4 regions of the Pseudarthrobacter sp. MM222 genome follow, and region 1 is predicted to be linked to each of the others. Evidence: riboswitches for the same ligand, from Rfam matches in the RefSeq annotation. Region 1 holds a riboswitch; each other region holds the start of a gene.
What was found. A riboswitch is a leader RNA that binds a small molecule or an ion and turns the genes downstream of it on or off. The one in region 1 is predicted to bind S-adenosylmethionine.
Positions count from the first base shown of each region.

Region 2: another riboswitch for S-adenosylmethionine. It lies ahead of OM977_RS18415 (DUF1737 domain-containing protein); the one in region 1 lies ahead of OM977_RS01365 (ABC transporter substrate-binding protein).
Region 3: another riboswitch for S-adenosylmethionine. It lies ahead of acs (acetate--CoA ligase); the one in region 1 lies ahead of OM977_RS01365 (ABC transporter substrate-binding protein).
Region 4: another riboswitch for S-adenosylmethionine. It lies ahead of metX (homoserine O-acetyltransferase MetX); the one in region 1 lies ahead of OM977_RS01365 (ABC transporter substrate-binding protein).

Region 1 is NZ_OX352321.1:276,070-278,263, reverse strand. It holds gene OM977_RS01370 (lytic transglycosylase domain-containing protein) at 19-771, opposite strand; SAM riboswitch class I at 1,047-1,135, shown strand; gene OM977_RS01365 (ABC transporter substrate-binding protein) at 1,233-2,194, shown strand, end outside.
Region 2 is NZ_OX352321.1:4,015,917-4,018,110, forward strand. It holds SAM riboswitch class IV at 545-660, shown strand; gene OM977_RS18415 (DUF1737 domain-containing protein) at 752-1,000, shown strand; gene OM977_RS18420 (rhodanese-like domain-containing protein) at 997-1,407, shown strand; gene OM977_RS18425 (O-succinylhomoserine sulfhydrylase) at 1,408-2,194, shown strand, end outside.
Region 3 is NZ_OX352321.1:398,782-400,975, reverse strand. It holds gene OM977_RS02015 (DUF1990 family protein) at 1-72, opposite strand, end outside; gene OM977_RS02010 (MmcQ/YjbR family DNA-binding protein) at 69-491, opposite strand; gene OM977_RS02005 (CoA-binding protein) at 542-967, opposite strand; SAM riboswitch class I at 1,135-1,244, shown strand; gene acs (acetate--CoA ligase) at 1,406-2,194, shown strand, end outside.
Region 4 is NZ_OX352321.1:1,377,318-1,379,511, reverse strand. It holds gene metX (homoserine O-acetyltransferase MetX) at 148-1,323, opposite strand; SAM riboswitch class IV at 1,334-1,449, opposite strand; gene OM977_RS06195 (bifunctional o-acetylhomoserine/o-acetylserine sulfhydrylase) at 1,565-2,194, opposite strand, start outside.

The sequences.
Region 1 (2,194 bases):
GCGACGGCGCGGATCCCGTTACCCGGCGGGGCCCGCCAGTGCGGCGTATGCCTTGGCCTGGTCGCGTACCTCGTGGATGTAAGTATCAGACTGGTTGTAGGAGTAGACGGCGTCTGTCCAGCCCGCTGCTGTGGTGAGGTCACGGCCTTGGGCGCACAGGTACGAGGCGGCACTTAGCGCGGCGTCATCGATGTTGAAGGGGTCGGCTTCGCCGTCGTGGTTCCCGTCCCTACCTGCGTACCGCCAGGTGGAGGGAATGAACTGCATTGGCCCGACGGCGCGGTCCCAGTGGGCGTCGCCGTCGAGGGCGCCGTCGTCCGTGTCCGCGATGGCGGCGAAACCGTCGCCGTCGAGGCTGGGGCCGATAATCGGCCCGCTCGCCTGCCCTGCGCTCGTCAGGTGTCCGCCGCCGTAGGTTCCGTGGGCGGATTCGATGAAGCCGATGGCCGCCACCGTGTTCCAGCCGATGCCGCAGGCCGGAGTGGAATCGCTGGCCGCACCGGCGGCAGCCACGTAGGCCCGCAGCGCGCGGGCGGGTATGCCGGTCTGCGCCGCCGCGCGGAGGAGCCACTGGGCGTCCGCACTCCGCGTTACGTTCACGGCGGGGGTGCTGCCTGCTGACAGCACTTCGAATTTCGCCTCCGCGCGGGGCGGCGGGGGCAGGGCCCCGCGCGCCTGCGCACCGGACAGCGGGAGCGCCCAGAACAAGAATCCGGTGACAACGCAGAACACGAACACGCTGAACACTGCAAGGCGCTTCAGGCGGAGCACGGACTACCCAGGCACTCCGTGGACGCCGGGGGCCGGGCGCCGTCGTGATCGCTTGCCACTGAGTGACTCTCATTCCTGTGCTTTTTTGAACCGGTTGCCAACGTACATTATGGCCGCGCGCAGAAGTGCCGGTCACTTTCCGGGCCGCGGCTTGGGTGCTCGATTGTTGCAGAACGTGTCGCGATTGTTGGGAAATCGAAGATTCTGCAACAAAGTGGATGTTGTCCCGGTCTGAAACGTTCGGGGCGAACGAAAAACTGCCACAGAACGAATTAACACCATCCAGATCGGCTGAGAGACCTGGCTCGATGACGCCGTAGCAACCACCCTTCGGGCACGGTGCTAATGCCAGGACCGATGGCGATTGCCGAGATCCCAAGTTCCACCGAGCAAAGCGAGAGTTGAGCCGGGCACACTTGCAGGGTCTTGGAGTCCCTCGGTCACGACCGAGAGGATCCACGATGGATACCAACGAATACCGCAAGGCCCATTTGCGAGCGAAGACCAAACGCCGCCCGTTGACCCTGCTGGCCCTCATGGGTGCAGCCGCCCTGGCCCTGAGCGCCTGCGGCGGCGGCGCCAGCGGAACGTCGGCCGCGCAGGCCCAGGACAGCACTCCGGTGCAGGGCGGGACCTTCGTCTTCGCGGAAGTCACGCCGATCAACAACTTCCAGACCCAGGCGGCACGCTTCTACGAGAAGGCCAACGTCCTGAACAGCGTGCTCGACCGGCTGACGTATTTCGACGCCGAGAAGGGTGAACTTGTTCCGTGGATCGCCAGCAAATTCACGGCGAGCGAGGATCAGACCAAGTTCACCTTCACGATCCGCCCCGGCGTGACGTTCAGCGATGGAACGCCCCTTGACGCCGCAGCGGTCCAGGCGAACTTTGACGCGTTGGGAAAGGGCATCGAGAGTGCCAAGATCCAGCCGAACGTCGACTTCTCCGCCTACAAGTCCTCCCAGGTCATCGGCAGCGACCAGGTGGAAGTGACGCTGTCCACCCCCGACGCCAACTTCCTGCGGGCCACCTCCTCCGTCACGGCCGGACTCGTCTCACCGAAGACCCTCGCCCTGGACAACGCCGGCCAGTCAGCCATCGCGAAGATATCTGGCTCTGGTCCCTTCGCCTTCGAATCAGAGAAGGCAGATGAGGAAATCGTCCTGGCCAAGCGTGCAGACTACGCCTGGGCCCCGGAAGGAGCCCCGAACCAGGGGGCCGCCTACCTGGACAGGGTCGTTGTGAAGTACCTGCCGGAGGTGGCACACCGCGCCGGTGCCGTGCAGACCGGCCAGGTTGACCTGGTCCGCGGCCTGCAGCCTGCCGATGAAACCACCCTTGCCGGCAGCGGCAACCAGGTCCTTCCGGCCAAGGGCATCGACCTGACGTCAAACATGGCGGCGGTACGCATCGGCAGCGGCAA
Region 2 (2,194 bases), 550 kb from region 1:
TCGTTACAAGTAAAAGCGAGCGCCCTATCACAAGGCCCGAGTAGCCGATACTCGGAACTGGCTCAGGCGCCCACGTTGGGCGCACTCGCGATACGCGAATTCGGCTCCCGGCTACCCAGAGGGTCCGCTCGAGGCGCGCTTGCACCGCGAAGAATGGGCATGTCCCGCGCTGGTCCCGCTCCGCCGCAGAGCATGCCCCGCGGCCGCGCCTAAGGAAGGACATAGTGGCTATATGTCCTTCCCTCCCGCCCAAGAGAGGGCATGTCCCGCGCTGGTCCCGCTCCACCGCAGAGCATGCCCCGCGGCCGCGCCTAAGGATGGACATAGTGGCTACAGGTCCATCCCTGCCGCCCAAGGGAGGGCATGTCCCGCGCTGGTCCCGCTCGGCCGAAGGGCATGTCCACCGGTCGGCGCGGACACCCCGGACGGACACCGGCTGCATCGCTGCGCGCCGGCGTCCGGGCCGGGTGGAGGCACGCGCCGGTTACGGAACATGACGACGACGGCGGTGCGCCCGGGCGCAGCAGGTGTTACGTTTTTGGAGAGTAATGAGAACCGGCGCCAAGCCCTGACTGGCCGGTCGGCAACCCTCCCTCTTCGCGGCGGGGTGCCTCAGGTGAATACTCGGCATATCGACCATTCGAGCTGCAAGCGTGAAAGAAGGAGCCCCGTCGTGCCCGACGCTTCCGCCCCCGCTGTCCCGGAGACAGCAACTGCCCCCTCCCCGGCCGTTCCCGGCGCCGCGGAAAGACTGGCCTACCGCCTCTTCACCGGACCCGACGACCGCTCCTTCTGTGAGCGCGTTTCCACCGCACTGGCCGAGGGATACGTGCTGCACGGCAGCCCGTCCGCCACATTCAACGGCAGCACCGTCATTGTGGCCCAGGCCGTTGTGCTGCCGGCCGCGATTGCCAGTGCGGACGCCGCCGTCGCCGATGCGGTGGAAGGCCTCGAAATCGACGGTTTCGGCTACGAAGAGACCATCGGGGGCCACGCGTGAGCTACGCCGGAGACCTCAGCCCCCAGGAGGCGTGGGAGAAGCTCGAAGCAGGCGCCATCCTGGTTGACGTCCGCACGGAGTCCGAGTGGGCCCACATCGGCATCCCGGACACCAAAGGCACGGAGAACGATCCGCTGTTCATCCAGTGGAACCTGACCGGAGGCATCCCCAATTCGCACTTCATTGAACAGCTGAAGCAGCAGGCCCCGGAGGCCGACGGGACCGAACTCGTGTTCCTCTGCCGTTCCGGTGTCCGCTCCATCGCCGCCGCGAACGCCGCCACGGAGGCCGGCTTCGTCTCCTACAACGTCCTTGAGGGCTTCGAAGGCGCCCCGGACCAGTACGGCGAACGGAGCGTCAACGGCTGGAAGAACCGCGGCCTGCCCACCAACCTCGGGAAGAACTAAGTGACTTTCAATCCCGACGCCGCCGCCTGGAGCGCTGAAACCCAGGCTGTCCGCGGCGGTCTCGACCGTACCGGCTTCCAGGAAACCACCGAGCCGATCTTCCTCAACTCGGGCTTCGTCTACGAATCCGCAGCCGCCGCCGAGCGGGCCTTCACCGGCGAGGACGAGCGGTTCGTGTACTCCCGGTACGGCAACCCGTCGGTCGCGACCTTCCAGGAACGGCTCCGTCTGCTTGAAGGCACCGAGGCGTGCTTTGCGACGGCGTCCGGCATGTCCGCCGTGTTCACCGCGCTCGGCGCCTTGCTCGGCGCCGGCGACCGTGTGGTCGCTGCGCGCTCTTTGTTCGGTTCCTGCTTTGTAATCCTCAATGAGATCCTGCCGCGCTGGGGCGTGGAGACCGTTTTCGTCGACGGGCCGGATCTGGAACAGTGGCGTTCGGCGTTGTCGGAGCCGACGACGGCGGTCTTCTTCGAGTCGCCGTCGAACCCGATGCAGGAGATCGTGGACATCGCGGCCGTGAGCGAGCTGGCGCACGCCGCGGGCGCGACCGTCGTCGTCGACAACGTCTTTGCCACTCCGCTGCTGCAGCGCTGCGGGGATCTCGGCGCCGACGTGGTGGTGTACTCCGGCACGAAGCACATCGACGGCCAGGGACGGGTGCTCGGCGGCGCGATCCTCGGCACCAAGGAGTTCATTGACGGTCCGGTCAAGCAGCTCATGCGGCACACCGGCCCGGCGCTTTCGGCCTTCAACGCCTGGGTGCTCACAAAGGGCCTGGAGACCATGG
Region 3 (2,194 bases), 120 kb from region 1:
AGGCGGGCCGTGCTCGGTGGAGCCAATTCCCTCGTAGTTCAGTTCACCCGAGGCAATCCGCGGGCCGGTCACGGCCGTCCCCGCGGCCCGGAACCCTGCGCAAGCCGGGACCAGCCCAGTTGCTCCTGCTGGCGCCGGCTCAGCGTGGCAACCACCAGGTCGTAGGAGTCCTCGACCATGTCGCGGACCATCGAGTCCGGCAGCGCCCCGTCCAGCCGGACGCCGTTCCAGTGGGTCTTATTGAGGTGCCAGGCTCCGGTGATCTCAGGGTGGGCGGCGCGCAACTGCTCGGCCAGTGCGGGCTCGCACTTCAGGCTCACGGAAAAGTTCGCCTCGTCCAGAGAGGATAAGGCGAACATTTTGGCTTCGTGGCGGGTGCCGCCCGAGACCGCGGCGCGCACCTTGAAGACGGACGTCTCAGGTCCGAAGGGAAAATCCTCGAAGGCGCCGGGAAAGCCGAGACAGAGTTCCCGGAGCGCTGCTGCATCCATGCTCAGAGTCTATTTCTCCGGTCCGACTTTCGGCAGCGACGGTTCCGCCGCTAAAGTCCGAAGCGCCGGGCGTCCTGGGCCGGGCAGGCGTTCATGATGACATCAAGCCCGGCTGCCGTGGCGCGAGCGGCCGCGGCCTCGTCGATGACCCCCAGCTGCAGCCAGACGGCTTTGGCGCCGACGGCGATGGCCTGGTCCACAACGGCCCCCACCCGCTGCGAATTCACGAAACAGTCGACGACGTCGATGGGGTGCTTCTCGGCAGGGATGTCGGCCAGGCTGGCGTAGCCCGTTTCGTGGTGGACCGGATCGGCAGGAAGATTCACCGGGATTATTTCCATGCCCAGCCGGTCCCGGATGAACAGCGAGGTGTCGTAGGCCGCCCGCCACTGGTTGGTGGTCAGGCCGACGATGGCCCACCGCCCCTTGGTGCGCAGGAGCCTTTCGAGGACCGCGGGATCGTTGACATGAGGCATGAGCACAGCCTAGCGCCCGCCCCGACATTGGTTGCCCGCGACGACACGCGCGGAACGAATTTCCGAAGATCTGAACGACCAGCGGCCCCTCGGGCCGACGTGACCGAATATTACGCCGCGGGAGGCCGTAATTAGGGAAAACTGCCCGGCTCCGTTTTAGTTGAAAGTGACCATCCCGAGCGGCCGAGAGACCTGGATCGATGAAGCCGCAGCAACCCTGGTAGCCGGAAATCCAATGGCTCTTTCCGTAGGGTGCTACTGCCAGGACCGATGGAGTATTCCTATGTTTCCTGTTCTGTCCTAGTCCTCGCCTTCCTGCTGACGGATTCCCGGAACATCGGCCGCGCCGACCGTTGCTGCCGGCAATCGTGTTGCTCGCGGTGATCGTAAAACAACTGATGGCCTGCTGGGCCTTGCAGAGAAATGGGCGGTAAAACGATGGGCCTGAACACGACCGGATCCCCTCTGACCGGGGAGGGCGCCTTGACCGACACTTTCCCGGGCGCCGCCCCCGGCACTGAGGCGGAACGTATCGCGTTCTGGGAGGAAGCCGCGCTGCGCCTGGACTGGGAGCCCGCGCCCGGCCTCCAGTCCCCCGGGCAGGATAAGCCGTGGCACACCGCGCACCGCCTCGTCCCCGCCGACGTCGAGGCCGGCATTGGCCCGGCCATCACCTGGTTCGAAGGTGGGAAACTCAACGTCGCCTACAACTGCGTGGACCGCCACGTCGATGCCGGGCGCGGCGACAAGGTGGCCCTGCACTTCGAGGGCGAACCCGGCGACCGCCGCACCCTCACCTACGCCGACCTCCAGCGCGAAGTGTCCAAGGCCGCCAACGCGCTGCTGGGCCTCGGCATCACCAAGGGTGACAGGGTGGTCATCTACCTGCCCGTCATTCCGGAAACCGTGATCATCACCCTGGCCGTGGCCCGCATCGGAGCCATCCACTCGCTCGTCTTCGGCGGCTTCTCCGCCGAGGCGCTCAAGTTCCGGGTGGAGGACACCGGCGCCAAGCTGCTTGTCACCACCGACGGCCAGTTCCGTCGCGGCGCGGCCGTGCCCGTCAAGGACAACGCCGACGCCGCCGTCTCCGGCGACAACGCGGTGGAACACGTTCTGGTGGTCAACCGCACCACCGCACCGGAACTGCTTGATAGCGTGCCGATGACCGAAGGCCGCGATGTCTGGTGGCACGACGTCGTCGGGCCCGCCTCCGACGTCCACGCA
Region 4 (2,194 bases), 1.1 Mb from region 1:
CTGTGATTTGTGACACGCGGCATCATTCTCAATGAGTATGGGCGCTCCCGGCCTCCGTCTCAACGGCCATTAGTGCAGAGCGCGTCTGCAAAAACGCACAGGCAGTGGACGTTCGGGTCAAGACGATGCCCGTTTTTAGCGGACGGATCAGCCGAAGAAGTTTTCCCGGAGCTGTCCGCTGAGCTGGCCGATCTCGGTCAGGAAGCCGTCATGACCGATCGGCGCCTGGATCACGTGCACGTCCACGGTTCCGGGCAGGGCGTCCGCGAGGGCGCGGGACTGGGCCGGGAAATAGAGCCGGTCCGAGTCCACGGCTGCCACCAGGAATTCCGCCGTCGACGGCGCCAGGGCCTCCTCGAGCGCCCCGCGGCCGCGGCTGATGTCGTGGCTCATGAGGGCCTCGGTGATGGCGATGTAGCTGTTCGCGTCGAAACGCCGGACGAGTTTGTTGCCCTGGTGGTCCAGGTAGCTTTCCACCTGGTAGCGGCCCCGGCCGGCCAGCGACCCGGCCTGCAGCGGGGCCTCTGATTCCTGGGCATTCCGGCCGAAGCGTCCGTCCAGCTCGGCCGCGGAGCGGTAGGTAATGTGCGCGATGCGCCGCGCCAGGGCAAGGCCGGCCTCGGGTCCCGGGCCGCCGTAGTAGTCCCCGCCGTTGAAGCCGGGATCCTGGCGGATCGCGAGCGTCTGGGCCTGGGCGAAAGCGATCTGTTCGGCGGTGCTGCTGGCCCCGATGGAAATCACGGCGCAGCGCCGGACCCGTTCCGGGAAGGTCACGGCCCACTCCAGGGCTCGGGCGCCGCCGAGAGATCCGCCCAGGACCGCGTACCAGCTCCGGATGCCGAGGGCATCGGCGAGCCGGGCTTCGGCAGCCGTGGTGTCGCGCAGGGTCACCAGCGGGAAGCGGGAGCCCCAGGGCTTTCCGTCCGGAGCGGGCGTGGAGGGCCCAGTGGAGCCGTAGCAGCCGCCCAGGATGTTGATCGAGACCACGAAGTACCGCTCGGTGTCCACGGGGGCGCCGGGGCCGGCGAGCTGTTCCCACCAGCCGGGCTCTTCGCTGGCGCCGCGGGTGACGTGGGTGTCGCCGGTAAGCGCATGCTCGATCAGCACCGCATTGGAGCGGTCCGCGTTGAGCGTCCCCCAGGTTTCATAGGCAAGGGTGACATCGGGCAGCCGGGATCCGGACTCGAGGTCAAGGTCACCGATCGGGACGTATTGCACCGTCCCGTCAGGAACGCCAGGACCTGCCGGCGTTGCTGGGCCGGTGGCTGGCGGGGCGGCGGTGGTGCTTAGGGGTGCACCCTTGCGGGTGACGGCAATCGTCATGTGGGACCTCACTTCGCGCTTGCCCGCCGTCGGCAGACCGGCAGGCCAGGTCTTCACCCGGGGCACCCCGCCGCAAAAGGAGGGTTGCCGGCCAGCAAGCCGGGGCTGTCGCTGGCACTCATGACCTGCCTCGAGTCTACGAAACGGAGCGCCGTTGTGGCGAAGATTGTGACGGCTATGTGACTGCAGGCCGTGGTTTCCGGTGCCCCGGCGCGCGGCCGGGGCACCGGAAACTGGCGGATCAGTCGCCCTTGGCAGCGCGGAAGCCGGCGTCGAGGTCGGCGAGGATGTCGTCGATGTGCTCGAGTCCCACGGAAAGCCGTACCAGGCCCGGATGGACGCCGGCGATGGTCTGCTGTTCCGGCGACAGCTGGCTGTGGGTGGTGGAGGCCGGGTGGATGACCAGCGAGCGCACATCGCCGATGTTCGCCACGTGGGAGTGCAGCTCGAGGGCATCGACGAAGCGCTGGCCGGCCTCCGCTCCCCCGGCGACGATGAACGAGACCACGGCGCCGGTGCCTTTGGGCCCGTACTTGCGGCCGCGCTCATACCAGGGGCTGGACGGCAGCCCCGCGTAGGCGACCGATTCGACGTCGGCCCGGGCTTCGAGCCATTCGGCGACCTTGGTGGCGTTGGCAACGTGGCGTTCCACCCGCAGGCTCAGGGTCTCAATGCCCTGGGCGATGAGGAAGGCGTTGAACGGGGAGACGGCGGAGCCCAGGTCGCGCAGCAGCTGGACGCGCGCTTTGAGGATGTAGGAGAGGTTTGCGCCGAGCGCACCGTCCTTGCCGAGGTCACGTGCGTAGACGATGCCGTTGTAGGTGGGGTCCGGGGTGTTGAATCCCGGGAACCGCTCCGGCTCCGCCCCGAA